DNA from 4 places in the Kitasatospora sp. NPDC036993 genome. Region 1 is predicted to be linked to each of the others. Evidence: riboswitches for the same ligand, from Rfam matches in the RefSeq annotation. Region 1 holds a riboswitch; each other region holds the start of a gene.
The links. Region 1 has a riboswitch for cobalamin ahead of ACZ7C5_RS36770 (CoA-acylating methylmalonate-semialdehyde dehydrogenase). Riboswitches for the same ligand answer to the same signal wherever they lie in the genome.
Positions count from the first base shown of each region.

Region 1 (7,472 bases):
AGCTTCGCGGCCTGCCCGGCACCGGACGGGCCGCAGTGCACCACCGTGCGCCCCATGGCCGCCAGCACCGGCTCCGCCTCGGCGAACTCGCCGTCGGAGCCGCCCACCATGAAGGTCAGGCTCGCGGCCTCGGCCCCGGGCACTCCGCCGGAGACCGGCGCGTCCGCGGCCAGGTGCCCCGCGGTGCGGGCCAGGTCTGCGGCGATCCGGGCGTCCCCGACCGCGATGGTGGAGCAGTCCACGAACAGCGCGCCGCGCGGCGCCGCCGCCGTCAACTCCCGGTAGGACTCCAGGACGTGGCGCCCGGCGGGGAGCATGGTGACGACCACCTCGGCCGCCGCGACCGCCTCCGCCGCCGAGCCGGCCACGGCCACGCCGTGGCCGGCCGCGCGTTCCCTGGCGTCCTCCGCCAGGTCGTAGCCGGTCACCCGGAGCCCCGCCCCCACCAGGTTGGCGGCCATCGGGCCGCCCATGTTGCCCAGCCCCACGAATCCGATGTTCAGGCTCACCAGCGCTCCAGGGTGCTCGTGGTGGAGAGACCGAGCTCACGCTCGCCCAGCCTCGCGAAGTGGCGGTCGACCTCGGCGTCCCGCACGGCGGCCAGGTCGGCCGGGCTCCAGCGCGGGGTGCGGTCCTTGTCGATCACCTGGGCCCGGATGCCCTCCGGCAGGTCGGCGGTGGCGAGCGCGGCGCAGGAGGTGCGGTACTCCTGGTCGAGGACGGCCTCCAGCGGGCCGAGCGCCCGGGCCCGGCGCAGCGCGGCGAGCGTCACCTTGACGGCGGTGGGCGAGTTGGCGGCGATCCGGTCGGCGGCCTCTCCGGCGGCCGGGTCGCCGGCCGCCGCCAGCCGCTCGACGATCTCCTCGACGGTCGGCGCGGCGTAGCAGCGGTCGATCCACTCCCGCTGCCCGGCCAGCCGGCCGGGCGGTGCGGCCGCGATGTGCCGGGCCAGCGCGTCGTGCACCGGCCGGACGGCCAGGTCGTCCAGCAGGGCGGGAAGCCGCCCGGCGGGCACGAAGTGGTCGGCGAACCCGCACAGCAGGGCGTCCGCGGCGCCGACCGCGCCGGCCGTGAGGGCCAGGTGGGTGCCCAGTTCGCCGGGGGCGAGGGCGAGCAGGTAGCTGCCGCCGACGTCCGGGACGAAGCCGATCCCGGTCTCCGGCAGGGCGATCCGGCTGCGTTCGGTGACGATCCGGACGCTGCCGTGCGCGGAGACGCCGACCCCGCCGCCCATCACGATGCCGTCCATCAGTGCCACGTATGGCTTCGGGTAGCGGGCGATCCGGGCGTTGAGGTGGTACTCGTCGCGCCAGAACCGCTCGGCGGCGGCGCGGTCCCCGCCGGTGGCGGCGCGGTGGATGGCGACGATGTCGCCGCCCGCGCAGAGCCCGCGCTCGCCGGCGCCGGTGACGACCACGGTCGCGACGGCGTCGTCGTGCTCCCAGTCGTCCAGGGCCCGGGCGATCCGCAGCACCATGGCGTGGGTGAGGGCGTTGAGGGCCTTGGGGCGGTTGAGCACGATCAGCCCGGCCCGGCCCTCCCGGTGGACCAGGACGTCGTCGGCCCCGGTGGTGTCGGCCCCCATCAGGCGGCCCCGATCAGGCCGCGGGCGACGATGACGCGCATGATCTCGTTGGTCCCTTCCAGGATCTGGTGCACCCGCAGGTCGCGGACGGTCTTCTCGATGCCGTACTCGGTCAGGTAGCCGTAGCCGCCGTGGAGCTGGAGCGCCTGGTTGGCCACCTCGAAGCCGGTGTCGGTGGCGTGCCGCTTGGCCATCGCGCACAGCTGCGGGGCCCGCGGGTCGCCGCGGTCCAGGGCCGCCGCCGCGCGCCAGAGCAGCGCCCGAGCGGCCTCCAGTTCGGTGGCCATGTCGGCGAGCCGGAACTGGAGCGCCTGGGCGTGCAGCAGCCGGGCGCCGAAGGCCTCGCGGTCGGCGAGGTGCGCCGTCGTCCGCTCCAGGGCGCTCTGGGCGCCGCCGAGCGAGCAGGCGGCGATGCCGAGCCGGCCGCCGTCGAGGCCGGCCATCGCGATCCGGAAGCCCTCGCCCTCGCCGCCGAGCAGCCGGTCGGCGGGCAGCCTGACCCCGTCCAGCAGCACCTGGCGGGTCGGCTGGGCGTTCCAGCCCATCTTCCTCTCGTTCGGCCCGAAGGAGAGGCCCGGGTCGTCGCGGTCCACCAGGAACGCCGAGATGCCCCTGGCGCCCGGTTCGCCGGTGCGGGCCATCACCAGGTACACCCTGGCGGCACCCGCGCCCGAGACGAACTGCTTGACGCCGTCCAGCACCCAGTGGTCGCCGGCGCGCACCGCCCGGGTGGTGATGGCGGCGGCGTCGGAACCTGCCCCCGGTTCGGTCAGGCAGTAGCTGCCCAGGTGCTCGGCCGAGCAGAGCGCGGGCAGCCAGCGGGCGCGCTGCTCCTCGGTGCCGTGGCGGTCGACCATCCAGCCGACCATGTTGTGGATGGACAGGTAGGCGGCGATGGAAGGGCAGCCGCCGGCCAGTGCCTCGAAGGCCACCACCCCGTCCTGCCGGGAGAGTCCGGAGCCGCCGGCCTCCTCGCGGACGTAGACCCCGGCCAGCCCGAGGTCGGCGGCCTTGCGCAGCACGTCCACCGGAAAGTGCTTGGCCTGGTCCCACTCCACCGCGTACGGCGCCAGGCACTCGGCGGCGAACTCCCGTACCGCGGCGGCGATATCAATCTGATCTTCCGTCAGATCACTTGCGTGCACGGCGTTCACCCCATCGTCGGCATGGTGAAGCTCGCGCCCTCCTTGACCCCGGAGGGCCAGCGCGAGGTGACGGTGCGGGTGCGGGTGTAGAAGCGGATGGAGTCGGGGCCGTGCTGGTTGAGGTCGCCGAACGCGGAGCGCTTCCAGCCGCCGAAGGTGTGGTAGGCGACCGGCACCGGGATGGGCACGTTGACCCCGACCATGCCGGTGTCCACCCGCCGGGCGAAGTCCCTGGCGGTGTCGCCGTCCCGGGTGTAGATGGCCACGCCGTTGCCGAACTCGTGCTCGCTGGGCAGCCGCAGCGCCTCCTCGTAGTCGGCGGCGCGGACGACCGTGAGCACCGGACCGAAGATCTCCTCGCGGTGGATCCGCATCCCGGGCGTGACCCGGTCGAACAGCGAGGCGCCGAGGAAGTAGCCGCCCTCGTGTCCTTCCAGTCGGAACTCCCGCCCGTCGACGACGAGTTCGGCGCCCTCCCGGACGCCGAGGTCCAGGTACCCGCGGACCCGGTCGAGCGCGTCGGCGCCGACCAGCGGGCCGAAGTCCGCCGCCGGGTCGTCCGAGCGCCCGACCTTGAGCGCGGCGATCCGCTCGACCAGCTTGGCCACCAAGGCGTCCGCGGTCTCCTCCCCCACCGGGACGGCCACCGAGATCGCCATGCACCGCTCGCCGGCCGAACCGTACCCGGCGCCGATCAGCGCGTCGGCCGCCTGGTCGAGGTCGGCGTCCGGCATCACGATCAGGTGGTTCTTGGCGCCTCCGAAGCACTGCGCCCGCTTGCCATGGGCGGCGGCGGTGGCGTAGACGTACTGGGCGATCGGTGTGGAGCCGACGAAGCCCACGGCCTGGACGCGCGGGTCCTCCAGCAGGGTGTCCACGGCCTCCTTGCCGCCGTTGACCACGTTGAGCACGCCTGGCGGCAGCCCGGCCTCCAGGAAGAGTTCGGCCAGCCGCAGCGGCACCGAGGGATCGCGCTCCGAGGGCTTGAGAACGAAGGCGTTTCCGCAGGCCAGGGCGGGGGCGGCCTTCCAGAGCGGGATCATCGCCGGAAAGTTGAACGGGGTGATGCCGGCGACCACGCCGAGCGGCTGGCGCATCGAGTACACGTCGATGCCCGTCCCGGCGTTGTCGCTGAACTCGCCCTTCAGCAGGTGCGGGATGCCGGCGGCGAACTCCACGACCTCCAGGCCGCGCTGGATGTCGCCGTGGGCGTCGGAAACGGTCTTGCCGTGCTCGGCGGAGAGCAGCCGGGCGAGTTCCTCCTTCTCGCCCTCGACCAGTTGCAGGAAGCGCAGCAGCACCCGGGCCCGCCGCTGCGGGTTCCAGGCCGCCCACTCGGGCTGCGCCTGGGCGGCGTCGGCGATCACCGCCTCGACCTCGCCACGGTCGGCCAGCGGCACCCGGGCCTGCACCCGGCCGGTGTTGGGGTCGAAGACGTCGCCGTACCGGCCGGACGTCCCGGCGGCGCGCTTGCCGCCGACGAAGTGGGTCAGTTCACGGACCATCGGTTCCTTCTCTCATCAGCGCTGGGGAGAGGAGGACTGGAGAGCACCGCCGCCCGGCCGCGCGCACGGTCGGCGCACGGGCCTGCGGGCAGGCGGAAAATGACGGATCGTCAGGCGTCGAGCGCCCTGGCGACCGGAAGCACGGCAGCGGAACGGGAACAGCGGCCCGGAGTCATGCGTGTCGTCTCCATCCTCGTGGAAAACACGAACCACCCGCGGCCGGTATCCTGACTCCCGGATCGACGCCCGCCCCCTGGCCTTCCCGGCTGGCTGCCAGTGGCCGTCTCCTGCGAGGACGGACTCCCCGGTCACAGTGGCGGGACCGTGCCGGACTCACACCGGCTTCCCTGACACCGCGGACCTGCCGTCGACCATATAGTTGGACGTCCTAGTAAGTCCAGAGCGACAACCCGTGAGAACACGTCACGGACGCGTCGTCACCGGCCCGCCCGGGGCCGTCGAGCACCGCCCGGGCCCGGGGGCGGCCTCAGCCCAGGAGCTTCGCCACCACCCGGTCGAGCGCGCGGATGTCCTCCGGCGGCAGCGCGAGCAGGGCGTCCGGCGGGGTGGCGAGGATGCCGGTGGCGAGCGCGGCCTTCGCCTCGCCCTCCTCGGTGAGGTGGACCAGCTTGGAGCGCCGGTCGGCCGGGTTGGTGATGCGTTCGGCGAGGCCGCGCCGCACCAGGTCGTCCACGATCACGGTGGTGTACGGCGGGTCGGCGGTCAGCCGCTCGGCCAGCTCCCGCAGGGTGAGCGGTCCGGCGGCGAGCCGGCGCAGCGCCCTGACCCGGCTGAAGCTCATGCCGAGGGCGTCGGCGACGGCCTTGCGGCGGTCGTGGCGCTCCAGCACGAGCGCGTACATCCCCTGCCAGACCCGGGCCGCCATCCCGGCATCGGCCTCGCCCGGCTCCGGGTGTCCGCCGGTGTCAAGGCACTCCATCAGGCGTCCACCGTCCCCTTCGTCTCTCTGATCCCGTTGCCGCCGGCGTCCTCGGCCGCCTCCTCGGCGGCGAGCCGCTCCGCCGCGCGTTCGGCCGTCGCCCTGGCCCAGCGACCGGAAGTGAGCGTACCGGTGACCAGCACGGCGACACCGCAGCCGGCGATGATCCACCACGCCGTCCGGGCGGCGGCGGTGAAGGCCGCCGGGTCGGCGTGGGCGGCACCGGCCATCAGCGCACCGGTCACCGCGACGCCCAGGGACTGGCCGACCTGCCGGCTGGTGGAGGCGACGGCCGCCGCCACGCCCGCCTGCGCGCGGGGCATCCCGGAGACGGCGGTGTTCGTGATCGGCGCGTTGACCAGGCCGAAGCCGGTGCCGAAGAGCAGGAAGGCGACGACCAGCAGACCGGTCGGCACGTGCTCGGCGTAGCCGACCGCCTGGAGCACGGCGCTCGCGGTCAGTGCCGTCCCGGCGAGCAGCAGGGGCGTGCGCGGCCCGCGGGTGGCCACCATCCGGCCGGACAGCGGCGCGGTGAGCAGCGACATGACCGCCATCGGCAGCATGAACAGCCCGGCGTGCAGCGGGTCGAGCCCGCGGACGTCCTGGAGGTACAGGGAGCCGACGAACAGGAACCCGCCGAGGCCGGCGAAGGCGGCGACCGCGATCACGGTGGCACCGGAGAACGGCGCGGAGCGGAAGAACCGCAGGTCGATCAGGGGGTCGGTGCGCCGGGGCTCGTACCACAGCAGGCCCAGCAGCGCGCCGAGCGCGGCCGCCGTGCAGCCGAGGACCACGGGCGAGGTCCAGCCGCGTTCCGGCGACTCGATGATCGCGTAGGTGAGTCCGGCGAGCAGCACGACGACCAGCAGCTGGCCGACCGGGTCCGCCCTGCGGGTGCGGGCCGCCCGCGACTCCGGCACGTAGCGGGTGAGGAAGAGCGCGGCCAGGCCGATCGGGACGTTGATCCAGAAGATCGCCCGCCAGCCGGCCGACTCCACCAGGACCCCGCCGAGGATCGGTCCGGCGGCCATGCTGATGCCGACCACGCCACTCCACACGCCGATCGCGCGGGCGCGCTGCCGGGAGTCGGTGAAGGTGTTGCTGATGATCGACATCGCGACGGGGTTCAGCATCGATCCGCCGACCGCCTGGAGCATCCGCGCGGCGAGCAACCAGCCGAGCCCGGGGGCCAGGCTGCACAGCAGGGAGGCCCCGGAGAACACCACCAGTCCGATCCGGAACACCCGGCGGCGGCCGATCCGGTCGGCGGTCGATCCGGAGAGCATCAGGAGGCTCGCCAGTACCAGGGTGTAGGCGTCGACCGTCCACTGGAGTCCGGACACCGAGGTGTGCAGGTCACTCCGGATGGCGGGCAGGGCCACGTTCAGGATGGTGACGTCGAGGCTGACGATCAGCAGGCTCATGCAGCAGATGGCGAGCACGAGCCAGGGCCGCGGTCGGGCGGCATCGGGCATGACGGACGCTCCATGGTTACTTGTGTTGTTGTAATCATTGTGAGCCTATAACTAACTCCCGCGACGACTCCACCCTTTTCCGGTCCGGGAAAGACGGAACGGCCGCGCCCACACCGATCTCCTCGGCGGGGCGCGGCCGTCCAGGCCCGCGGGTCAGGCCTTCTTGACCACGCTCGACTTGAGCTGCATGGCGCCGAAGCCCTCGACACGGCAGTCGATGTCGTGCCCGTCGACGCCGTCCACCAGGCGGATGTTGCGCACCTTGGTGCCGGCCTTGATGCCGGAGACGCTGCCCTTGACCTTGAGCGCCTTGACCACCGTCACGGTGTCCCCGTCGTTCAGCACGTTGCCGACGGCATCCTTGATCACACGCTCGCCGGCCGCGGCGCCGCTCTCCTCGGAGCCGCCGGGCACCCACTCGTGGGCGCACTCGGGGCAGACCACGAGGGCGTTCATCTCATAGGTGTACTCGCAGGAACACTGCGGGCACGGGGGCAGGCTGTCGCTCATGGGTTCAACGCATCCAGGGTTTCGAGGCGGCAAGGGGGCCGGGCCGGCGGGTCCGGTGCCCACGCAGAGGGCACCCTGACGCACCTCGCGCCGATCCGACGGCACGCCAGCATGTATGAACTTGAAGAATTTTTCAAACCACCTGTCCGCCGACGTGAGGGCAGCCCCCGAAGGTGCCCCGGTCGGAGGACGCCGGGCACCTGCCGGGGCCGTCCTCCGTACCGTCGGCGAACACGAAGGTGTCCCCTGCTACACCGCGGCCGTCGGCCCGCCCTGGGTCGCGGGCCCGCGTGCCTGGTTGCCGGGGCTCCG
Region 1 covers NZ_JBVJRP010000031.1:31,812-39,283, reverse strand. Annotated here, with positions in the region: gene mmsB (3-hydroxyisobutyrate dehydrogenase) at 1-509, opposite strand, end outside; gene ACZ7C5_RS36780 (enoyl-CoA hydratase/isomerase family protein) at 506-1,585, opposite strand; gene ACZ7C5_RS36775 (acyl-CoA dehydrogenase family protein) at 1,585-2,730, opposite strand; gene ACZ7C5_RS36770 (CoA-acylating methylmalonate-semialdehyde dehydrogenase) at 2,736-4,235, opposite strand; cobalamin riboswitch at 4,436-4,619, opposite strand; gene ACZ7C5_RS36765 (MarR family winged helix-turn-helix transcriptional regulator) at 4,723-5,175, opposite strand; gene ACZ7C5_RS36760 (MFS transporter) at 5,175-6,650, opposite strand; gene ACZ7C5_RS36755 (zinc ribbon domain-containing protein YjdM) at 6,804-7,160, opposite strand.

Region 2 (7,472 bases), on a different contig from region 1:
CCTTCCAGGCGACCTTGTCGAGCTGCCCCTTGTCGTCGGGCATCACGTAGCCGGCCATCCGGTCGGCGAGGCCGAGCGAGAGCATCAGTTCGGTGATGCCGACGTCGTTGGTCACCACCCGGGCGGGCTTCCGGTCGAAGGTGAGCTCGTCGCCGCAGTTGCGCACGGTCACCGGGTAGTGGGCGGAGTCGGCTGCGGCCTCCTTCGGGGCGATCTCGGCGCCGCAGGCGGTGAGTCCGAGGACGAGCAGGGCGGCGGTGGCAACGGCCTTGGTACGCACGGTGGTTCCTTCGGAGGGGGCGGATCAGGCGGAGTGGTCGGAGGGGGCGAGGCGGTCGAACAGCAGCTGGAGGGCGCCGGTCACCGGGTGCCGCACCGGGGTGCCCCGGACGCCGAACACCTCGGCCAGCAGGGCGGGTTCGAGTACCTCGTGGGGCGGGCCCGAGGCGACGATCCGGCCGCCCCGCAGCACGTACAGCAGGTCGCAGTGGCCCGCCGCCAGGTTGAGGTCGTGCAGCGCGGTGAGCACCGTCGGTCCGGCCTCGCGGGCGAGCGCCAGCACCTCCAGTTGGTGGGCGACGTCGAGGTGGTTGGTGGGTTCGTCCAGCACCAGCAGGCGCGGCTCCTGGACCAGCGCGCGGGCGAACAGCACCCGCTGCTTCTCGCCCCCGGACAGGCTCAGGAAGCCCCGCTCGGCGAGGTGTCCGGCGCGGACCTTGCGCAGTGCCCCGGCGCAGCGCTCCTCGTCCCCGTCGGACGGGGCGCCGAAGCCCCGGCGGTGCGGCAGCCGGCCCATGGCCACCACCTCGGCCACCGTGAAGTCGAACTCGGCGGAGTGCTCCTGGGTCAGCGCGGCCACCCGGCGGGCCGACTCGCGCGCCGTGAGCGCGTGCAGGTCGTCGCCGGCGAGCCGGACGACGCCGCCGGCCGGCTTCAGCACCCGGTAGACGCAGCGCAGCAGGGTCGACTTGCCGCTGCCGTTCGGGCCGACCAGGCCGACCACCTGCCCGGCGGCGGCCGCCAGGCTCACCTCGTGGACCAGCCGGGTGCCGGCCAGCTCCACCGAGACGGCGTCGACGGCGAGGTCCTGGGCCAGGGCCGGGCCGGTGGCTCCGGCCGCTTCGGACGGCGTGGTCACGTCGGTCATCGGGTGCCTCCGAAGGCCTGGCCGCGGCGGCGCATCATGATCAGGAAGGCGGGCACGCCGAGCACCGCGGTGAACACCCCGACGGGCAGTTCGGCGGGCGCCAGCAGGGTGCGCGACGCGATGTCCACCCAGACCAGCAGCAGCGCCCCGGCGAGCGGCGCGATCACCAGCACCCGGCGGTGCCCGGCGCCGACCAGCATCCGCGCCAGGTGCGGCATCAGCAGTCCGACGAAGCCGATCGCCCCGCTGACCGCGACCACGGTGCCGGTGACGGCGGCGGTCACCACGAACAGCTCGCGGCGCAGCCGGTCCGGGTCCACGCCGAGCGAGGCGGAGGTCTCGTCGCCCATCGCGAGCGCGTCCAGCCGCCCGGCGGCGCAGGCCAGGTAGGCGAGGCCGGCCAGCACGGTGACGGCGGCGATCGGCACCTTGCCCCAGGTGGCGCCGCCGAGGCTGCCGAGCAGCCACATCATGGCGTCCCTGGCGGCCTCGCCGCGGTCGGCGGCGAAGACCATCAGGGTGGTGGCGGCGGAGAAGCCGTAGGACAGGGCGGTGCCGGTGAGCACCAGGCGCAGCGGGGTGAGCCCGTACGCGGTGCGGGCGGCGAGGTACACCAGCGTCATGGCGGCCAGCGCGGAGCCGAAGGCGGAGGCGGAGATCGCCCACACCCCGAGCGAGGCGAAGGCGCCGAACAGCAGCACGGCGTTGGCGCCGACGGCCGCGCCGGAGGAGATGCCGAGCACGAAGGGGTCGGCCAGCGCGTTGCGCACCAGGGCCTGGACGGCGACCCCGCAGGCGGCGAGTCCGGCGCCGACCACGGCGGCCAGCACGGTGCGCGGCAGCCGGATCTCCCAGACGATCGCGTACGCGGCCGCCTCGTCCGCCTCCAGCCGGCCGCCCGTCAGCCCGGCACCCAGCAGTCGCAGCACCCGGGGCAGGCCGAGCCCGGAGGAGCCGAGGGCGACTCCGCAGACCAGCGAGAGCAGCAGCGCGGCGGCGAGGCCGGCGGCGAGCGGGACGACGGGTATCCGGCGGGTGGGCGGGCCGGCTGCACGGTCTGCGGGTGCGCGGTTCACGGGTGCGCCTTGCCTCGGGCCGCGGGTGCGCCGGGCCGGGCGCGTGCCGGGGCGTGCCGGGGCGCCGGTCCCCTCGCAGTCCGCGGCGAGTTGTCGGGAGGTCAGCGGCCGGGGGCGATCGGGCTGGCGCGGCCGTACGGGCGGGTACGGGCCGTGCTCACCGTTGCGGGTCAGCGCCGGATTCACACCGGACTTCCCCCTCGGACGCCCTGGCAGCATAACAGCCACTCAGGGCAGGCAACCCTTACCGGGCAGGGCTGGACGTGAACGCACGACCGCCCCCGTCCGGCGGTGCGGACGGGGGCGGTCGGCTGGCGACGCGTCAGGCTCAGGCCTGCTTGGTCTCCCAGAAGATCTTGTCGACCTCGGCGATCAGGTCCAGCAGGGCCTGGCCGGTGGCCGGGTCGGTGGACGCCTTGGCGGCCGAGGCGGCCTTCAGGGTGTCGTTGACCAGCTGGTGCAGCTGCGGGTACTTCTCGAAGTGCGGAGCCTTGAAGTAGTCGCTCCACAGCACCGAGATGTGGTGCTTGACGGCCTCGGCGCGCTGCTCCTTGATGATGACGGCGCGGGCGCGGAAGTGCGGGTCCTCGTTGGCCTGGTACTTCTCCTGGGTGGCCTTGACGGACTCGGCCTCGATCCGGGCCTGCGCCGGGTCGTACACGCCGCAGGGCAGGTCGCAGTGGGCGTGGGCGGTGGCGCGCGGTGCAAACAGACGAGAGAACATGGGAGTCCTTCCTTAGATCGTCTTCCCGCGCCCGAGATTACCCCTCCGTCCTCCCGGTTTCGCGATCGGGCGGGGGGCCCAGGGCGAAAGACGGACCAGGAAACGGGCCAATCCGGACATCGAACAGGTGACGGCCCGTACGGCAGACTGGGGGCGGGCCGAGCGGGAGGAGGAGCCGTGGCGCGGAGCACGCGGCCGGAGGGCGCCGGAGCGGGGCGGCGGGGCCGGGGCGGCGTGCTGCCGCTGGGGCTGGTCGACGTGGCGGGGCCGTCCATGGTGCCGACCCTGCGCGAGGGCGACCGGCTGCTGGTCCGCTACGGCGCGCCGGTCCGGCCGGGCGCGGTGGTGCTCTTCCGGCACCCGTTCCAGCAGGACCTGCTGGTGGTGAAGCGGGCCGCCGGGCGCCGGGCCGAGGGCTGGTGGCTGCTGTCCGACAACCGTCCGGTGGACAGCGACAGCCGCAGCTACGGCGCCGTGCCGGACGAGCTGGTGCTCGGCCGGGTGCTGCTGCGGCTGCGTCCCGACCCGGTCTGGCTGGCGCCGGGCCGCCGGCTGGAGCGGCTGCTGCTCACCCCCCGGCTGGCCCGGCTGCCGGGCCTGGCCCGCCGGTTCGGCGTGTGGGTCGAGGAACCCTAGGCCCCGGCCCCGGCCCCGGCCGCGGCCTCCTGGCGCTTGCGGGCCCGGTAGGCGGCCACGTTGGCGCGGGTCGCGCAGCGGTCCGAGCAGTAGCGGCGGGAGCGGTTGGTCGAGGTGTCCAGGTAGGCGTTGCGGCAGGGCGCGGCCTGGCAGATGCCGAGCCGGTCGGCGCCCAGCTCGGTCAGGTGGACGGCCAGGCCCATGCAGGCCACCGCGCTGAAGTGCGCGGTGGCGGTGGGCGAGTTGTCGGCCAGGTGCAGGTGCCAGCGCGGCCGCCCGGCGTCGTCCAGGAAGTCGTGCCCGGAGATCAGCGGGCTGACGGGGTACTCCATCAGCAGGCTGTTCAGCAGGTCGACGCCGCGGATCTCGTCCCCCTCGGCGGCGGCCTCGAAGACCCCGCGCAGGCGGGTCCGCACGGCCCGGAGCCTGGGCAGGTCGGACTCGTCGGCGAGCGTGGCGGCCCGCGAGGAGTCGGAGAACAGGCCGCGCACCGCCTCCACGGAGGTCAGCGCGTCGGTGCCGCGCTCGGGCTCCTCGGTGTTCACCAGCCGAACGGCGAGATCGGCGTACGCGGCGAGCTCCACAGGGGTCCTTCCAGAATGCGGTAACGGGCTTACTGCCTCCAGCCTATTACCCGGGCGGGGACTCCACCCTACGGCCCGGGCGGCGGCTGCGGCCCACGGCCCGGGCGGAAAACGGTCGGCGCCCGGCAGGGGAGGCCTGCCGGGCGCCTGGGGCACGGGTTCAGAGCACCTTGGACAGGAAGGCCCTGGTCCGCTCGTGCTGCGGGTCGGTGAGCACCTCGCGGGGGTTGCCGGACTCGACCACCACGCCGCCGTCCATGAACACCAGCGCGTCGCCGACCTCGCGGGCGAAACCCATCTCGTGGGTGACGACCACCATGGTCATGCCCTCCTCGGCGAGGCCGCGCATGACGTCCAGGACGTCGCCGACCAGCTCCGGGTCGAGCGCCGAGGTGGGCTCGTCGAAGAGCATCAGCTTGGGCTTCATGGCCAGCGCGCGGGCGATCGCGACGCGCTGCTGCTGGCCGCCGGAGAGCTGCGAGGGGTAGTTCCGCGCCTTGTCGGCGAGGCCGACCCGCTCCAGCAGGGCCATCCCGCGCTCGCGGGCGTCGGCCTTGCTCTCGCCCTTGACCTGGACCGGCGCCTCCATGACGTTCTCGACGGCGGTCATGTGCGGGAACAGGTTGAAGCGCTGGAAGACCATGCCGATGTCGCGCCGCTTGAGGGCGACCTCGCGGTCCTTGAGCTCGTGCAGCCGGTCGCCCTTCTGCTGGTAGCCGACCAGCTCGCCGTCCACCCAGAGCCGGCCGCCGTTGATCTTCTCCAGGTGGTTGATGCACCGCAGGAAGGTCGACTTGCCGGAGCCGGACGGGCCGATCAGGCAGAACACCTCGCCCTTCCTGACCTCCAGGTCGATGCCCTTGAGCACCTCGACCAGGCCGTAGGACTTGTGCACGTTCTCGGCGCGGACCATGGGCTCGGCGGACGCGGCGGCGCCGGCCGGGGTCTTGGTCAGGTCGGTCATACGTGACCACCTCCCTCGAGGCCGGGAACGACGTCGGCACTCGTCTTCGGGGCGGGCTTCCCGGCGAACAGTCCCCGCAGCCGTTGCAGCGGGGTGGGCGGGAGGGTGCGGTTGGAGCCTCGGGCGTAGTGGCGCTCGATGTAGTACTGACCGATGGTCAGCACCGAGGTGAAGAACAGGTACCAGAGGCTGACCACGATCAGCAGCGGGATGTTCTGGTAGTTCCTGGAGTAGATGACCTGGCCGGCCCGGAAGATCTCCTCCAGGGAGATCACCGAGACCAGCGAGGTGGTCTTGAGCATCGAGATGGTCTCGTTGCCGGTCGGCGGGATGATCACCCGCATGGCCTGCGGCAGGACGATCCGGCGCATGGTCTGGAACCGGCTCATGCCGAGCGCGTGCGAGGCCTCGGCCTGGCCCTCGTCCACCGACTGGATGCCGCCGCGGACGATCTCCGCCATGTAGGCGGCCTCGTTGAGGCCGAGGCCCAGCAGTGCCGCGACGAACGTCGGGATCAGCACGTTGGTCTGCTCGGACCAGAACTCCGGCCCCCACGGGACGCCGATCGACAGCTTGGCCCAGATCAGGCCGAGGAAGTTCCAGAACACCAGCTGCACCAGGACCGGGGTGCCGCGGAAGATCCAGATGTAGACCCAGGCGACGCCGGCCAGCAGCGGGTTCGGGGACAGCCGCATCACCGCGAGGATGATGCCGCCGACCACGCCCATGAGCATGGCGAGCACGGTCAGTTCCAGCGTCACCAGCAGGCCGTGCATGATGCTGTCGTGGAACAGGTACTGACCGACGATGTCCCACTTGAAGGCGGGGTTGGTGAAGGCGGCGCTCAGCAGCATGGCCGCGAGCACGGCGATGACGACGGCGCCCGCCCAGCGTCCGGGGTGGCGGACCGGGACGGCCTTGATGATCTCAGGCCGCCCCCTCTGCGCCGTCCCCTTGTCCAAAGAGTTCACGGTGTGGCCTCGGGGGAGAAGATGAAGCGTACGAGGGTCAGCTGACGGCGCCGTTGACGGCCGACTTTTCGATGGCACCGGCCTCGACACCCCACTTGGTGAGGATCTGCTTGTAGGTGCCGTCGTCGATCAGCGACTGGACGGCGCCCTGGATGGCCGGGGTGAGCTTGGAGCCCTTGGCCAGGGCGACGCCGTAGGGGGCCGTGCCGTAGGTCTCGCCGACCTTCTCCAGCTGGCCGCCGGACTGCTTGATCGCGTAGTCGACGACCTGGGAGTCGGCCATCAGCGCCTGGTCGCGCCCGGAGACCACGGCGTTGGTGACGTCCGTCTGGAGGTCGAACTTGTCGCCGCCGTTCTGGACGCCCGGCTTGCCGGCCTTGGCGCAGTCGGGGTCGCGGGTGTCCTTGATCTCGTCGGCCTGGGTGGTGCCGGTCTGGACGGCGACCTTCTTGCCGCAGAGGTCCTTCGGGTCGACCTTCTCCGGGTTGCCCTTCTTCACCGCGACGGCGCTGCCGGAGTTGAAGTAGGTGACCATGTCGACGATCTGCTCGCGCTCCTTGTTGTCCGTGAAGGACGACATGCCGAGCTGGAACTTGTTCGACTGGATGCCGGGGATGATCGCGGTGAAGCCGGAGTCCTGCACCTCGGCCTTCAGCCCGAGCTTGGCGGCGATGGCGTTGGCCAGGTCGACGTCCATGCCGATGACCTTGCCGCTGTCGTCCTTGAACTCGTCCGGCGCGTACGACGCGTCGGCGCCCACCACGAGCTTGCCGGCCGTCTTGACGTCGTCCGGGACGAGCGCGGCGAGCTTGGGGTCGGCCTTGACCTCGTTGACGGTGGCGGAGGCGTTGGGGGCGCCGCCGCTCTCGGTCTTGCTGCTGCTGCAACCGGTCAGCACGAGGGAGACGGAGGCGGCGACGACGCCGGCTGCGAAGAGCCGGTTGCGCTTGGTACGGGCGGTCATGAAGGGGGATCTCCATCCTGGGGGAGAGAGGTCGGGCGGAGCGCGCCGCGGGAGCGGCGCACCGGAACAGCGAGCCGGACGTCCGGGTACGGGTGCGTGGTGCCGTACGTCGTCGTACGTGCAGGCCGGGTCGTGCAGTTGCCCGGGTGCGCGGGAGCCACCCGGGGCCTTACGAGGTACTGCTTCCGCCACCCTCCGCCGAGGTGGACGTTGACCGAACCGCCTCGACCAGGGGCCTGCTCGATCCGAGATGGGGGGAATCCTGCCATCTGATGACGGTCAGGTGGCCCTCATCCAGATCAAAATCGGATAACGAGGGGTCACGCTGTCCGCTATTCGGACTTATTCCGTGACCCTGTCACTCTGCGCATAAGTATGCGGACCGGTGGGTGTCGTTCCCGGAGGC
Region 2 covers NZ_JBVJRP010000006.1:324,217-331,688, forward strand. Annotated here, with positions in the region: gene ACZ7C5_RS15390 (ABC transporter substrate-binding protein) at 1-280, opposite strand, end outside; gene ACZ7C5_RS15395 (ABC transporter ATP-binding protein) at 305-1,147, opposite strand; gene ACZ7C5_RS15400 (FecCD family ABC transporter permease) at 1,144-2,223, opposite strand; cobalamin riboswitch at 2,346-2,484, opposite strand; gene sodN (superoxide dismutase, Ni) at 2,552-2,947, opposite strand; gene sodX (nickel-type superoxide dismutase maturation protease) at 3,125-3,583, shown strand; gene ACZ7C5_RS15415 (CGNR zinc finger domain-containing protein) at 3,580-4,167, opposite strand; gene ACZ7C5_RS15420 (amino acid ABC transporter ATP-binding protein) at 4,328-5,131, opposite strand; gene ACZ7C5_RS15425 (amino acid ABC transporter permease) at 5,128-6,102, opposite strand; gene ACZ7C5_RS15430 (ABC transporter substrate-binding protein) at 6,140-7,066, opposite strand.
Region 2: linked by a shared signal. The riboswitch ahead of ACZ7C5_RS15400 (FecCD family ABC transporter permease) and the one ahead of ACZ7C5_RS36770 (CoA-acylating methylmalonate-semialdehyde dehydrogenase) in region 1 are both predicted to bind cobalamin.

Region 3 (7,472 bases), on a different contig from region 1:
AACACCGCGCTGGTGCTGCCGGGGCTGATCTACGCGACGGTCATCTTCCCGCTCTGGCACCGCAATCCCTACCGGCTGGAGGCCTGGGCCGCCCGCATGATGTACGGCTGGGCGCACGTCTTCGCCATCTGGGACATCCTGCGCCGCAACCGGATGGCCTGGCAGCCGACCGGCTCCACCGGCGCCAAGAAGAACAAGACCCGCCGGTTCTGGACCGGCGTCATCGTCTGGGGCGGCGGCACGGCCCTGCTCTGGGTGCTGCTGAGCATCTGGCGGATGCTCACCATGGGCCCGCTCAACTTCGCCCTCGTCCTCGCCTCCGGCCTCTTCTACGCCACCATCGTCGGCCGGGTCCTCGTCCAGCCGCGCCCCACGGAAGCAGTGTGATCGCCATGCCCGCCCACCTCCGACGGGCCGGCCGGCTCCGTCGCCGGCCGGCGCTCCTGCTGCTGACCGCCGCCGGCCTGCTGCTCGCCACCGGGTGCGGCCCCGAGGACCCCGGCTTCGCCATGCAGGAGGGCCTCGACCGGCCCGCCGCCGCGGCCACTCCCGGCGCCGCCCCCGCGACGGCCCCCGGCACGGCCCCGGGCGCCGCGCCGAGCGCGCCTGCCGGGACGCCCAGGGCCCTGCCGGCCGGCGTCCCGTACGACGTCACGCCGCTGCTCAAGCCCGACCACAAGTACCTCGGCGCCGCCCTGCCCGACGTCCCCGCCACGATGGACGCGCTGCCCGGCTACAGCGCCGCGATCGGCAAGCAGCCCAACGTCCTGGAGTTCTACGCCCACTGGAAGGGCGGCTTCGACACCGCCGGCGCACGCCGGATCCACGAGGCCGGGGCACTGCCCTTCATGGCCTGGGAACCGCACGACCGCTCGCTCGCCTCGATCGCGGCCGGCGACACCGACGACTACGTGCGCGGCGTCGCCAAGTCCGTCGCCAGGTTCAACCTGCCGATCGCCATCAGCATCGCCCACGAGATGAACGGCGACTGGTACCCGTGGGGCCGTCAGGCCGCCACCCCCGAGGACTTCGTGGCCGCCTGGCGCCACGTCCACGACATCTTCGACCAGGCCGGCGCCACCAACGTGATCTGGGTCTGGAGCCCCAACATCACCGACCCCGCGCCCAACACCCGCCTGGCGCCGTACTACCCCGGCGACACCTACGTCGACTGGGCGGGCATGACCGGCTACTTCACCCGCACCGGGCCGAAGACCTTCGAGGCGCTGTACGGGCCGACCATGGCCGAGATCCGCGGCTTCTCCAAGAAGCCCTTCTTCATCAGCGAGACCGCCTCCGAGCAGGGCAAGCGCCAACGCGCGGACGTCGACCAGCTGTTCTCCGGCCTGGAGGCGCACGACGACGTCGTCGGCTTCGTCTGGTTCAACATCGTCAAGCGGGCGGACTGGCGGGTCGAGGCCGTCCCGGACACCCTCGCCGCGTTCAAGCAGCGCGTGTCCGACCCCCGTTACGGCTTCGACATCCGGAACCCCAGATGAGCACTGAGTCCGAGTTCCCCTCCGTCCCGCACGGCCGCGCGGCCCGCCGCCGCCGGGCCGCCGAGCCCGAACCCGCCGAACCAGGACCGGACACCGCCGAGCCGGGACCGGACACCGCCGGGCCCCGCACGGCCGTGGCGGTGGACAACCCCGACAACATAGAACTGGCCCCGTACACCATCCCGCAGGTCCCCGCGATCAGCTGGGACCCGGGCCCCAGCCCGCGCCGCCGCTGGATCGCCCGCGGCCTGCTGGGCGCCGTCCTCACCGTCCAGGCCGCGCTCTCGCTGCGCCTGCTGGCCGCCGCCCACCCCGACGAGGCCGCCGCCATGGTCTCCGGCCGCCGGCAGCTGGCCCACCTGCTGCACGGCACCCCGGTCACCACCGACCTGGTCGACCGGGTGCACGGCTCGCCCTGGCTCTACCCGCCACTGGCCGGCGCCGCCGCGAACGCCGGTGGCATCTGGGGCACCCGGCTGCTCAGCCTCGGCTTCGCGCTGGTCACCACCGTCCTGCTGTACTCGCTGACCCGGCGGCTGTTCAACGAGCGGGTCGCCATCTGCGCCATCGCCGTCTACGCCGTCCTCCAGTCCACCGTCGTGGTCGGCTTCTACGCCGCACCCGAGTCGCTCGCCGTCCTGCTGGTCGCCGTCGCGGCCTGGACCACCGTGTTCACCGCCCGACGGCATCCGGCCCTGGCCCTGCTCGCCGCCCCACCCACGGCGCTGGCCTGCGCCGTCGCCTACTCCGCGGCCTTCGCCGTCCCCGCCCTGGTCGCCCTCGCGTTCGCCTGCGCCCGGCCGTACCAGCGGCCGGGACCAGCAGCCCTGCGCGCGCTGCTGACGGGCGCCGGCACCCTCCTGCTGCTGCTCCCGTACGGCACCCTCGGCAGGGTCGCGGGGTGGTCGCCCTCGCGCGGCAACGCCCCCGGCTCAGCCGGCTCGATCCTGCTCGGCACGCTCCAGTGGGCCGGCCTGTTCACCGTCCTCGCGGTGGCCGGCACCATCGCCTACGCGCGCCACGAGCAGATCAACGAGCACGACGCGCCGGAGAAGGACGCCGTCCCCACCACCCGGGGCCGGCGCGCCCTGCTCGGGGCCGTCCTGACCGTCACCACCCTGCTGGTCCCCGCCGCCCACCTGTGGACCGGCACCTCCGGCGCGCTGTTCCGCCACCTCGGCTACGGCATGCTGCTCGCCGCCCCGCTCGCCGGGGTCGGCCTGACCCGGCTGGTCGGCGCCCACTTCCGCCACCCCCAGCTGGGCATCCTGGTCTGGGTCGCGCTGCTCGCCCTCGGCCTGGAGCAGTCCGCCCTGCGCTACCAGAACGGGCCCGACTCCGGCCGCCTGCTGGCCGTCCTGCGGGTCCACGCGGAGCCCCAGGGCCGCTACCTCACCGAGGTCGACGGACTCGCCGAGTACTACCTGGGCGGCGTCTCCCGACCCGAGCAGTGGGTCTCCGCGCGGGCCGGCACGGACTACCGCGACGGCGCCGGGGTGCAGCACCACGGCGACGCCGGCAGCGTGGCCGCGATCCGGGACGGCTGGTTCACCGTGGTCGTCCTCGACAGCACCGCGCCGAAGGCCACCGACCGGGCCCTGAGCGACGCCCTGACCGCCGCCGGACACTACCGGCTGGTCGCCCAATTCACCTCACCGACCGGTGATTCGAGCACGTACAAGGTCTATCTGAAGCACTGACGGGCCACCCCGCTCAGCCACACCCGCGACACGACAGCCACAACATATGGTGCCACCGCAGTCCGGCGGCACAACATGTATGCTCGCTTCTGCTGTCGACGCAGGGGAACCCGGTGCGAATCCGGGACTGCCCCGCAGCGGTGAGCGGGCGGCTCCAGCAGCCGTGCCCGCGAGTCCGATTACCTGCCGGACAGTGTGCGCCACGGCCCTCCCGCAGAGGCCGCGCCAGCACGAGCAGTACCCCTCCGGGCCTCGCGGGCGGGCCGGGGAGTAACCGTCGCGCGACGCCGTGTGCGTTCGTGCCGTGCTCCCCTGCCCCCATCGGCCCGGTGGCCCCCCGATCACAGCCGCCGATCGCCGCCAGGAGAGAGCGCCTTGACCACCGCAGCCTCAGCCACCCTGCCCGCCCAGGGCACCGGTACCGTTTTCACCGACCCGACGGTCTCCGACCCCGGCGGCGCCCTGCTGCGGCTGCTCACCGACCGCAGCGTCGACCTCACCGAGGTGGACCCCGGCCATGTCGCCGCCGCCGCGCTGCGCGGCCGCCACGCCGGCTCGGACTTCGCCGAACTGCGCGGGCTGGCCGTGGACGCCGCCGCGTCGATGATCGCCGAGGACCCCCAGTACTCGAAGCTGGCCGCCCGGCTGCTCGCGCTGGAGATCGTCGACGAGGCGAACAGCCAGGGCTCGGTGTCCTTCTCGGCCTCGATCACCGTCGGCCACGACGAGGGCCTGATCGGCGACGCCACCGCCGACTTCGTCGCCAAGCACGCCGCCGCGCTGGACGCGCTGATCGACCCCGAGGGCGACGACCGCTTCGAGTACTTCGGCCTGCGCACCGTGCAGTCCCGCTACCTGCTGCGCCACCCGATCACCCGCAAGGTGATCGAGACCCCGCAGCACTTCCTGCTCCGCGTCGCGTGCGGCCTGGCGGTCGGCGACAGCGAGCAGTCGGTGCGCGAGGTGGCCGAGCTGTACGGCCTGATGAGCCGCCTGGAGTACCTGACCTCCTCGCCGACGCTCTTCAACTCCGGCACCCGGCACCCGCAGATGTCGAGCTGCTACCTGCTCGACTCGCCGCTGGACAACCTGGACTCGATCTACAACCGCTACGCGCAGATCGCCCGGCTGTCCAAGCACGCCGGCGGCATCGGCCTGTCCTACTCGCGCATCCGCTCGCGCGGCAGCCTGATCCGCGGCACCAACGGCAAGTCCAACGGCATCGTGCCGTTCCTGCGCACCCTCGACTCCTCGGTCGCCGCCGTCAACCAGGGCGGCCGCCGCAAGGGCGCGGCCTGCGTCTACCTGGAGACCTGGCACGCCGACATCGAGGAGTTCCTGGAGCTCCGCGACAACACCGGCGAAGAGGCCCGCCGCACCCACAACCTCAACCTGGCGCACTGGATCCCGGACGAGTTCATGCGCCGGGTCAACGCCAACCAGGACTGGTCGCTGTTCTCCCCGGCCGACGTGCCGGAGCTGGTCGACCTGTGGGGCGCCGACTTCGACGAGGCGTACCTCAAGGCCGAGCAGGCCGGCAAGGCCGTCCGCACCATCCCGGCGCAGACCCTGTACGCCCGCATGATGCGCACCCTGGCGCAGACCGGCAACGGCTGGATGACCTTCAAGGACGCCTCCAACCGCGCCGCCAACCAGACCGCGCTGCCGGGCCGCACCGTGCACTCCTCCAACCTGTGCACGGAGATCCTGGAGGTCACGGACGACTCCGAGACCGCCGTCTGCAACCTGGGCTCGGTCAACCTGGGCGCCCACGTGGCCGCCGGGGCCTCCGCCGGCGACCTCGCCGGCGCGATGGACTGGGAGCGGCTGGACGCCACCGTGCGCACCGCCGTCACCTTCCTCGACCGCGTGGTGGACATCAACTTCTACCCGACCACCGAGGCCGGCACCTCCAACTCCCGCTGGCGGCCGGTCGGCCTCGGCGTGATGGGCCTCCAGGACGTCTTCTTCAAGCTGCGGATCGACTTCGACTCGGCCGAGGCGAAGGCCCTTTCGACGCTGATCGCCGAGCGCATCATGCTCACCGCGTACGAGCGCTCCGCCGACCTGGCCGAGCAGCTCGGCCGCCACGAGGCGTACGGCGAGACCCGCGCGGCCCGCGGCGAGCTGCACATCGACCACTTCCCGACGGCCGCCCCGCAGTGGGCCGACCGCTGGACCGCGCTGCGCGCCCGGATCGCCGAGACCGGCCTGCGCAACTCGCTGCTGCTCGCGATCGCGCCGACCGCGACCATCGCGTCCATCGCCGGCGTGTACGAGTGCATCGAGCCGCAGGTGTCCAACCTGTTCAAGCGCGAGACGCTGTCCGGCGAGTTCCTCCAGGTCAACCCGTACCTGGTGCGCGAGCTCAAGGACCTCGGCGTCTGGGACCAGCAGACCCGCGACGCGCTGCGCGACGCCAACGGCTCGGTGCAGGAGCTGAACTGGCTGCCCGCCGAGGTGCGCTCGCTGTACCGCACGGCCTGGGAGCTGCCGCAGCGCGCGCTGATCGACCTGGCCGCGGCCCGCATGCCGTACCTGGACCAGAGCCAGTCCCTGAACCTGTTCATGGCGGCGCCGACCATCGGCAAGCTCAGCTCGATGTACGCCTACGCGTGGAAGGTCGGTCTCAAGACCACCTACTACCTGCGTTCGCGCCCGGCCACCCGCATCGCCCAGGCCGCGTCCGGCACCGCACGTGCCGCCGCGCCCGCGCCCGCGCCGGTGCCCGTGAACAGTCCGACCCTCACCCCGGAGCAGGAAGCCGCCATCGCCTGCTCCCTGGAGAACCCCGAGTCCTGCGAGGCCTGCCAGTAATGTCCGACGACCGCCAGAAGATGCTGCTCGACCCCGGCTTCGAGCTGACCCTGCGCCCGATGCGCTACCCGTCGTTCTACGACCGGTACCGGGACGCCATCAAGAACACCTGGACCGTCGAGGAGGTGGACCTGCACTCCGACGTCGCCGACCTGGCGAAGCTCAGCGAGGGCGAGCGCCACCTCATCGGGCGACTGGTCGCGTTCTTCGCGACGGGTGACTCGATCGTCTCCAACAACGTGGTGCTGAGCCTCTACAAGCACATCAACTCCCCGGAGGCGCGGCTGTACCTGTCGCGTCAGCTGTTCGAGGAGGCCGTGCACGTCCAGTTCTACCTGACGCTGCTGGACACCTACCTGCCCGACCCGGAGGACCGCAACGCGGCCTTCGCGGCGGTGGAGAACATCCCCTCCATCCGCCAGAAGGCGCAGTTCTGCTTCAAGTACATGAACGCGGTCGACCACATCGACTCGTTGCAGACGAAGGAAGATCGCCGGGCGTTCCTGCTCAACCTGATCTGCTTCGCGGCGTGCGTCGAGGGCCTGTTCTTCTACGGCGCGTTCGCGTACGTGTACTGGTTCCGGTCGCGCGGTCTGCTGCACGGTCTCGCGACGGGGACGAACTGGGTGTTCCGCGACGAGTCCATGCACATGGACTTCGCCATGTCGGTGGTCGACACCGTGCGCGAGGAGGAGCCCGACCTCTTCGACGACGAGATGGCGAAGCAGGTGACGGAGATGCTGGAGGAGGCCGTCGAGGCCGAGCTCCAGTTCGCCCAGGACCTGTGCGGCGACGGTCTGGCCGGCATGAACACCGACTCGATGCGCGAGTACCTGGAGGCCGTGGCCGACCAGCGCCTGGCGCGGCTGGGCCTGCCGATCCGGTACGGCTCGACCAACCCGTTCGGCTTCATGGAGCTCCAGAACGTCCAGGAGCTGACCAACTTCTTCGAGCGTCGCGTGTCGGCGTACCAGGTGGCCGTCGAGGGCTCGGTCGCCTTCGACGACGACTTCTAAGCCAGCAGATACGACATCAGCGGTGCCCCGCACGGCCACAGCCCGTGCGGGGCACCGCTGATGTTTCAGCCGGTCGGAAAGTCTCCGGACTTGACCCCGGAGAGGAACGAGGCCCAGGCCTCGGCCGGGAAGAGCAGCGCCGGCCCGTTCGGATCCTTCGAGTCACGCACCGGCACAACCTCGGTGACACCAGCCGCGATCTCAATACAGTTGCTCTGAGCCCCTGAGAACGATGACTTTCGCCAGATGAGGTCGACAGCGGCCGCACCCTGCGGGGTGCTACTCATCGCTGTACCTTCCTTTCGCAATGCGCTTGATGAGCGCGATCGATTCCTTGCGCGGCAGAGACTCGGCCAACGCCCGGCGGAACAGGTTGGAGTACTTGAAGACCTCGCCCGGCTCCTCGATGTAGAGGGTGCTGAGGAGGCTGTCCACGTACA
Region 3 covers NZ_JBVJRP010000006.1:289,696-297,167, reverse strand. Annotated here, with positions in the region: gene ACZ7C5_RS15275 (glycosyltransferase family 2 protein) at 1-387, shown strand, start outside; gene ACZ7C5_RS15270 (glycoside hydrolase family 26 protein) at 393-1,499, shown strand; gene ACZ7C5_RS15265 (glycosyltransferase family 39 protein) at 1,496-3,199, shown strand; cobalamin riboswitch at 3,246-3,404, shown strand; gene ACZ7C5_RS15260 (ribonucleoside-diphosphate reductase subunit alpha) at 3,599-6,016, shown strand; gene ACZ7C5_RS15255 (ribonucleotide-diphosphate reductase subunit beta) at 6,016-7,032, shown strand; gene ACZ7C5_RS15250 (DUF397 domain-containing protein) at 7,098-7,319, opposite strand; gene ACZ7C5_RS15245 (helix-turn-helix domain-containing protein) at 7,312-7,472, opposite strand, start outside.
Region 3: linked by a shared signal. The riboswitch ahead of ACZ7C5_RS15260 (ribonucleoside-diphosphate reductase subunit alpha) and the one ahead of ACZ7C5_RS36770 (CoA-acylating methylmalonate-semialdehyde dehydrogenase) in region 1 are both predicted to bind cobalamin.

Region 4 (7,472 bases), on a different contig from region 1:
GGGGAGGCCGGCCGGGTCGCCGCCGTCGGCGAGCCAGGAGGCGACGGCGGAGCCGAGCAGCAGCGGGTCGATGCCGGGGTCGGGGCGGCCCCAGTCCGGTTCGGCGCGGGCCTCCAGCAGCGGGCCGCCGCGCAGCCGCAGCAGATGGCGGGCCGGGCCGAGGGCGGCCACCGCGACGGCGAGGCCGGGCAGTTCGGCGGCGGTGTCGGCGAGCCAGCGGGTGGCGGGGCGTTCGGCGTGGGCCTCGGTGCGGGCGAGCACCTCGGCGGTGTGGCGCAGGGCGTCGCCGGGGTGGTCGTCGGTGAGGGCGTGGAAGCCGCGCGGGGTGTGGTCGCGCGGGTCGAAGGGGTAGCGCCGGAGGCTGACCTCGGTGCCCTCGCTCACTCCCTCGACGTCGTACGCGGTGGGCCCCTCGGCGGTCGCGGGGCGCGGAACGGGCCTGGGGTAGGGCGGTACGGCCGGTTCGTCCGCGGGTTCGTCGAGTCCGTCCAGGAAGGAGTAGAGCAGCGGGCGCAGCAGGTGGGCGGATTCGCCCTGGTGGGCGAGCGAGCGGCCGGTGACGCCGCTGAGGTCGGCCGGGCCCCGGGCCAGGGCGAGTTCGAGCTGGGCGGCGAGGTCCCCGTCCGGGTCGAGGACGGGCGCGGCCTGGCCGAAGGCGTAGCCGGGGGAGTGCGGGTCGAGTTCGGCGGCGCCGGTGGCGACGAGCACGGTGTGGTGTTCCAGGGCGGCGCCGTAGACGGTGACCGAGCCGTGGTCGCCGATCACGCAGTCGGCGGCGACGAGTGCGGCCTGCCAGCCCTGGTGGGGCGGGATCAGGCGCAGGCCCATCCGGCGGGCGTCGTCGAGCAGCGCCTCGGGGTCGTGGCGGCTCCAGACGTTGGGGTGCAGGACGACGGCCACGGTGTACTCGTCGGCGGGCAGCCGGCGGACCAGCCGCTGGGGGAGGTCGGGGTGGCGGCCGAGCAACGAGTGCCCGCTCCAGGTGGAGCTGACGACGACGAGCCGTCGGCCGCCGGTGGCGCCGAGCGCGGCGCGGTAGCCGTCGCGGGAGCGCCGGCTGGTGAGCATCCGGTCGAAGCACGGGTCGCCGACGACCCGGGCGACGTCCAGCGCCTCGGGGCAGGAGACCCGAAGCCGGTCCAGCTGCTCGGGGTGGGAGAGGCCGAGGACGTCCACGAACACCCGTCCGCGGTGGGTGAGTTCGTTGCGGGACAGGCCGGCGGCGGTGACCGTGTCGCCGGTGGACTCGGTGACCAGGCGGTTGTAGCCGACGCCGTGCGGGAGGACGACGAGGCGGGCGTCCAGGCGGTGCATGGAGGAGTGGACGGCGCAGGCGACGGCCAGGTCGAAGCGGTGCCGGACGGCGTCCTCCCAGTCCAGCACGGTGAAGCCGGGCAGGCCGCGCAGGTAGTCGTCCAGGGCGCGGTCGGCGAAGGCGGAGCCGGGGTTGACGGTGAAGTACCGCTCGATGCCGTCCGGGCTCAGCAGGGTGAGGACGTCCAGGACCCGGGTGGCCGAGGTGAGGGTGCGGGCGACCGCCAGCACGCGGGCCCTGACCGGTCGGGTGCTCCAGCGGTCGGCGGGCCAGGCGTGGGGGTGGGACGGCACACCATGATCGTACTCATCCGGCTCCGCCGCGGCACGGTTTCCGAGTGGGGGTCAGCCCGCCGCCGCGCTGGGCTCGTGGTGCTCGGCGGCGGCGCACTCGTCGAGGAGGGGGCGCATGGCCTCGTCCACGAGCCGGTAGCGCACCACTCGTCCGTCCCGGTCGCCGGTGACCACCCCGGCGGTGCGGAGCAGGCGCAGGGCCTGGGAGACGGCGGGGTCGCGCATGCCGGTGGCGACCGCCAGGTCCGTCACGGCGAGCGGGCCGGCCCGGTGGAGGGCGAGCAGCAGGGCGAGGCGTCCGGGGTCGGCGAGCAGCGAGAAGCGCTCGGCCCAGGTCCGGACGTGCGCGGGATCGCCGATCGCGGCGATGGCCTCGCAGACCCGGTGCCCGTCGATGGTGCGGTGGCCCACGCGGTCGGCAGGTACGAGATGCATGCCGGCATTCTCGCAGGCAAGGGTCTGTGATCCTGGACACCTGCGCACGTGCGCAGCCTTGCACGGGTCGGGCGGGGCCCCTACGGTGTAGCCCGCCGTGGTGCTCGGGAAGACCGGTGACGGACCCTCAGGGGTCCCCAGTCCGGAGCGGCCCTCGCCACTGTGATCGGGTCGTTCCTCCGCCCGCGGAGGAGCGTCGTCCGTACCCATGGAGCCACTGGGTGCCCCGCGCACCTGGGAAGGCGGGTACGGGCGTCCCGTAAGCCAGGAGACCGGCCACGGCATCTCACGAGGTTTTCCACGAGGTGCTGGAGCGTGATCCGCAGATGACCCTGCCCGAAACCGTTGCCGCCGGGGCGAATCCGGCGCCCTCGGTGCTGCCCAGCTTCCAGTGGCGGCGCGAGGACACCATCCGTACGGCCGGGCTGATGGGGGTGATCCTGGCCATGCACGTGGTGGCCTTCGGGACGCTCCTCTTCCTGGTCGCGCCCGAGAAGTACGAGGTCGGCACCCAGGTCTTCGGGGTGGGCCTGGGCGTCACCGCCTACACCCTCGGGATGCGGCACGCCTTCGACGCCGACCACATCGCGGTGATCGACAACACCACCCGCAAGCTGATGGCGGACGGCAAGCGCCCCGTCTCGGTGGGCTTCTGGTTCGCCCTCGGGCACTCCTCGATGGTGGTGCTGATGGCCGCCCTGGTGGCGGGCGGCGCGCAGCTGGCGAACACCCTGATGGACGACGAGTCGGCCACCCACAAGTGGCTCGGCGTGGTCGGCACCACCACCTCCGGCGTGTTCCTCTACCTGATCGGCGCGCTCAACCTGGCGGCGCTGCTCGGCATCCTCAAGGTGTTCCGTTCGATGCGCGCCGGGCAGTACGACGAGAAGGAGCTGGAGGCCCACCTCGACTCGCGCGGCTTCATGGCCCGGGTGCTGAACCGGGCGACCCGTTCGATCACCAGGCCGGGCCAGATGTTCCCGGTCGGCATGGTGCTGGGCCTGGGCTTCGACACCGCGACCGAGGTCACCCTGATGGTGATGGCCGGCTCGGGCGCGGCCTCCGGGCTGCCCTGGTACGCGATCGTCTGCCTGCCGCTGCTGTTCGCGGCCGGGATGAGCCTGTTCGACACCCTGGACGGGACGTTCATGAACTTCGCGTACCAGTGGGCCTTCGCCAACCCGGTGCGGAAGGTGTACTACAACCTGACCATCACGGGTCTGTCGATCGCGGTGGCCTTCATCATCGGCACCATCGAGCTGGTCGGGGTGCTGCACGAGAAGCTGGACCTGACCGACCCGGTCACCGGGTTCGTCGCCGAGATCTCGCTGGACAACGTCGGGTACGCCATCGCCGGGCTGTTCGTGGTGGTCTGGGCGATCGCGATCGGGTACTGGAAGCTCGCCCACGTCGAGAAGCGCTGGACGCCCGGCCAGGGGGCACAGAAGCACTGACCCGTGCGCGGAACGGCGCCTCCCCGCGCCGGGGGGAGGCGCCGTCCGGGTGGGCGGGGTCAGCGCTCCTCGCGGAAGTCGACGTGCCGGCCGGCGGCCGGGTCGAACTTGCGCAGGACCATCCGGTCCGGGTCGTTGCGGCGGTTCTTGCGGGTCACGTACGTGAAGCCGGTGCCGGCGGTGGAGCGGAGCTTGATCACCGGGCGCAGTTCGCTGCGGGCCATCGGGCGTCCTCCTGGGGCCAGGGGCGGCGGGTCCCGGTCGGTGGACCGAGCCCGTGCACCGAAATGGAATTCATTTCCACCCCGTCCAACGTGGGCCCGGCCCCGCCCATTCCCGGCGTCCGACGCCCGGGGGAGCGGGGAACCCGGCGCGTGCCCGAGGGGGAGGGCACGGAAGCGCGGGGGGCGCGCAAGGGGTACTGGGGGTTCTGTCGGGGGTGCTCGGCGGGCGCTTCGGGCCGGGGGTTCGTAGGCTCGACGCATGGCGGATGCGTACGCGGGGCGGCGGGAACGGGTGAGGGAGCACTGCAGTGCGACGGGGGCCGATGCGGCCCTGGTCACCCGTGCGGCGAACGTGCGGTACCTCACGGGCTGCGCGCCCTGTGGGGCGACCCTGCTGCTCACCAGGGAGAGAGCGCTGCTCGCGCTGCCGGACGACCTGCCCCCGGACGACTCGGGGGAGCACCTGATCGCCCCGGACGTCGCCCGGATGCCGGTGGCGACCGGAGCGGACACCGCGCTGGCCGCCGCGGCCGCCGCCGCCAGGTCCGGTGTGTCGGGCCTGGCCGTGGAGGAGCACGACCTGACCGTCAGCAGGCACCGGGCGGTGGGGGGCCTGGCCGAGGGGGCCCGGCTGGTGGACCTCGGCCGGGTGGTCGAGGGGCTGCGAGTGGTCAAGGACGAGCACGAGATCGCCGACCTGCGGATCGCCGCCGAGATCGCCGACCAGGCGCTCGGCGAGCTGCTGGAGTCGATCCTGGTCGGCCGCACCGAGCGGCACCTGGCGATGGAGCTGGAGCGCCGGATGATCGACCACGGCGCCGACCGGGCCGCCTTCCCGGTCTCGGTCGGCACCGGCAGCCACTCCGGCCAGGCCGCCCACCAGCCGACCGACCGCCGGGTGGAGGAGGGCGACTTCCTGACCGTGGTGATGGGCGCCCAGTACCGGGGCTACGGCGTCTCCACCGCCCGTACCTTCGTGATCGGCGCAGCCCCCGCGCCCTGGCAGGTGGAGCTGCACCGGCTGGTCTTCCGGGCCCAGCGGGCCGGGCGGGAGGCCCTCGGACCAGGAGTGGAGCAGTGCGTGCCCGACCGGGCCGCCCGGCAGGTGCTGGAGGCGGCCGGCCACGCCGAGGCCTCCCCGCACCCGGTGGGCCACGGCATCGGGCTGGAGATCCGGGAGGCGCCGCGCCTCGGTCCGTCGGACATGGGTAAACTGGACAGCCGCGTGCCGGTCACCGTCGGCCCAGGGGTCCACCTCCCGGGCAAGGGCGGCGTCCGGATCGAGGACACGCTCGTCGTGCGCCCCTTCGAAGAGGGCGGGCCCGAGCTGCTCACCATCACCACCAAGGAGCTCCTCGCCCTGTGACCGCGGCCCTCCGGCCGTCGGCGGCAGGACGCGAACCTTGGTTCCTTGACAGCTATATCCAGGAGTAAGTGCGCCCGTGGCTTCCACGAACGATCTCAAGAACGGCATGGTCCTCAAGCTGGACGGCGGCAAGCTCTGGTCCGTCGTGGAGTTCCAGCACGTCAAGCCCGGCAAGGGCCCGGCCTTCGTGCGTACCAAGCTGAAGGAGGTCCTGACCGGCAAGGTCGTCGACAAGACCTTCAACGCGGGCACCAAGGTCGAGACCGCCAACGTCGACAAGCGCACCATGCAGTTCTCGTACAAGGACGGCGAGAACTTCGTGTTCATGGACATGAGCACCTACGACCAGCTGACCATCGAGCCGCTCGTCGTCGGCGACGCCGCCAAGTACCTGCTCGAGGGCTTCGAGGCCACCGTCGCGCAGAACGAGGGCTCGGTCCTCTACATCGAGCTCCCGGCCGCCGTCGAGCTGGTCATCGCCGAGACCGAGCCGGGCGTCCAGGGCGACCGCTCCACCGGTGGCACCAAGCCGGCCACCCTGGAGACCGGCGCCGAGATCGCCGTCCCGCTCTTCGTCACCACCGGCGAGAAGGTCAAGGTCGACACCCGCGACGGCAGCTACCTCGGCCGGGTGAAGTAAGTCCGTGTCGGCCGCACGCAGCAAGGCCCGTACCCGGGCCTTCCAGATCCTCTTCGAGGCCGACCACCGCGGGGTAGACCCGCAGCGGGTCCTCGCCGACTGGGTGGCCCGCGCTCGCGAGCCCAAGCCCGACGAGGGCACCCCGCAGGTCGGTGAGTACACCATGGAGCTCATCGAGGGGTACGTCCAGCACGCCCGTCGCATCGACGACCTGATCGAGCAGTACGCGGTGGGCTGGACGCTCGACCGGATGCCGATCGTGGACCGCAACGTCCTGCGGCTCGGTGCGTACGAGCTGATCTGGGAGGACGGCGTCCCGGACGCCGTCGTCCTGGACGAGTCCGTCGAGATCGCCAAGGAGTTCTCCACGGACGACTCCCCGGCCTTCGTCAACGGCCTGCTCGCCCGCTTCCTGGAGCTGAAGCCGAGCATCCGCCGCTGACGGATCGACCTCGCGGGTCGACCTCGCGGGTCGACCCCGGGGATCGGCCTCACGGAACGACCTCGGAACGGCCGCCGGACCCGAACACGGGTCCGGCGGCCGTTCCGCGTTTCACCCGGGCGGCGTAGGGTGAGGGCTTACCCATCGGTAACTTGATGTCCGTCAGCACGCGTGAAGGGCAGGTCTCTCCCCATGACCACGGCGATCCGCAGCGAGTTCGACCAGGGCATCGCCCTGACCAGGCACCCCGAGGAGGCCGGCCGCTACGAGGCCGAGCTCGGCGCCGGCTGGCAGATCGGCGGCGGGGTGAACGGCGGACTGCTGCTCGCGGTGGCCGCACACGCGCTGTCGCTGGAGCACGGCACCCACCCGGACCCGGTGTCGATCAGCGGTTACTACCTGTCCGCGTCCACCCCGGGACCCGCCACCGTCCGCACCGAGGTGCTGCGCTCCGGCCGCGGCCTGTCCACCGGTACCGCCTCACTCGGCCAGGACGGCGTCGAGCGGCTGCGGGTGGTGGCCAGCCACGGCGACCTCGCCGCCGCCGACGGTGAGGTGCGCACCAGCGCGCAGCCGCCGCGGCTGCCGCCGCCCGACCAGTGCATCGGCGTCGAGCACGCGCCCAGGGAGCTGATCGCCCAGGCCGCCCTGCTGGAGCGGTTCGACCTGCGGCTGGACCCGGCCACCGTCGGCTGGGCGCTCGGGCAGCCCTCCGGCCAGGGGCGGATCCAGGGCTGGTTCCGGCTCGCCGACGGCCGCGACCCCGACCCGCTGCTGCTCCTGCTGGTCGCCGACGCGCTGCCGCCGGTCACCTTCGACCTGGGCATGCCCGGCTGGGCCCCCACCGTCGAGCTGACCGTCCACCTGCGCGCCAGGCCGGTACCCGGCTGGCTGCGGGTCACCCACGCCACCCGCAACCTGGCCGGCGGCTACTTCGAGGAGGACGCCGAGGTCTGGGACGAGTCCGGCCGCCTGGTCGCGCAGTCCCGCCAGCTGGCCCGGGTGCCCCGGTCGGCCTGACCCGCGGCCCCCGCATTACCGGTGGTTACATTCCTGTGACACGCCGTACGTGTGCGGCGCGCGCGGATGGGGAGGAAGACGGTCAGCGGCATGACCGCCGCGGACCGTCCACCCCTGAAGCCAGGAGCCACTCGTGAGCGAGCGCAGCGAGCGAACAGTCGATAGGTGCGTCTGGGCGAATGCCTCTGCCGAGCGCAGCGAGGTGGGCGCATGAGCCAGAAGGGTCGCGCCCGCCGCAACTCCGACTGCACCGCCGGCGGTTCGCGGCCCGCGGTGCGCGCGC
Region 4 covers NZ_JBVJRP010000003.1:392,450-399,921, reverse strand. Annotated here, with positions in the region: gene ACZ7C5_RS08035 (hypothetical protein) at 1-1,608, opposite strand, end outside; gene ACZ7C5_RS08030 (ArsR/SmtB family transcription factor) at 1,660-2,043, opposite strand; cobalamin riboswitch at 2,125-2,338, shown strand; gene nicT (Nickel transporter NicT) at 2,370-3,497, shown strand; gene rpmG (50S ribosomal protein L33) at 3,557-3,721, opposite strand; gene ACZ7C5_RS08015 (M24 family metallopeptidase) at 3,981-5,087, shown strand; gene efp (elongation factor P) at 5,164-5,727, shown strand; gene nusB (transcription antitermination factor NusB) at 5,732-6,169, shown strand; gene ACZ7C5_RS08000 (thioesterase family protein) at 6,362-7,189, shown strand; gene ACZ7C5_RS07995 (hypothetical protein) at 7,400-7,472, shown strand, end outside.
Region 4: linked by a shared signal. The riboswitch ahead of nicT (Nickel transporter NicT) and the one ahead of ACZ7C5_RS36770 (CoA-acylating methylmalonate-semialdehyde dehydrogenase) in region 1 are both predicted to bind cobalamin.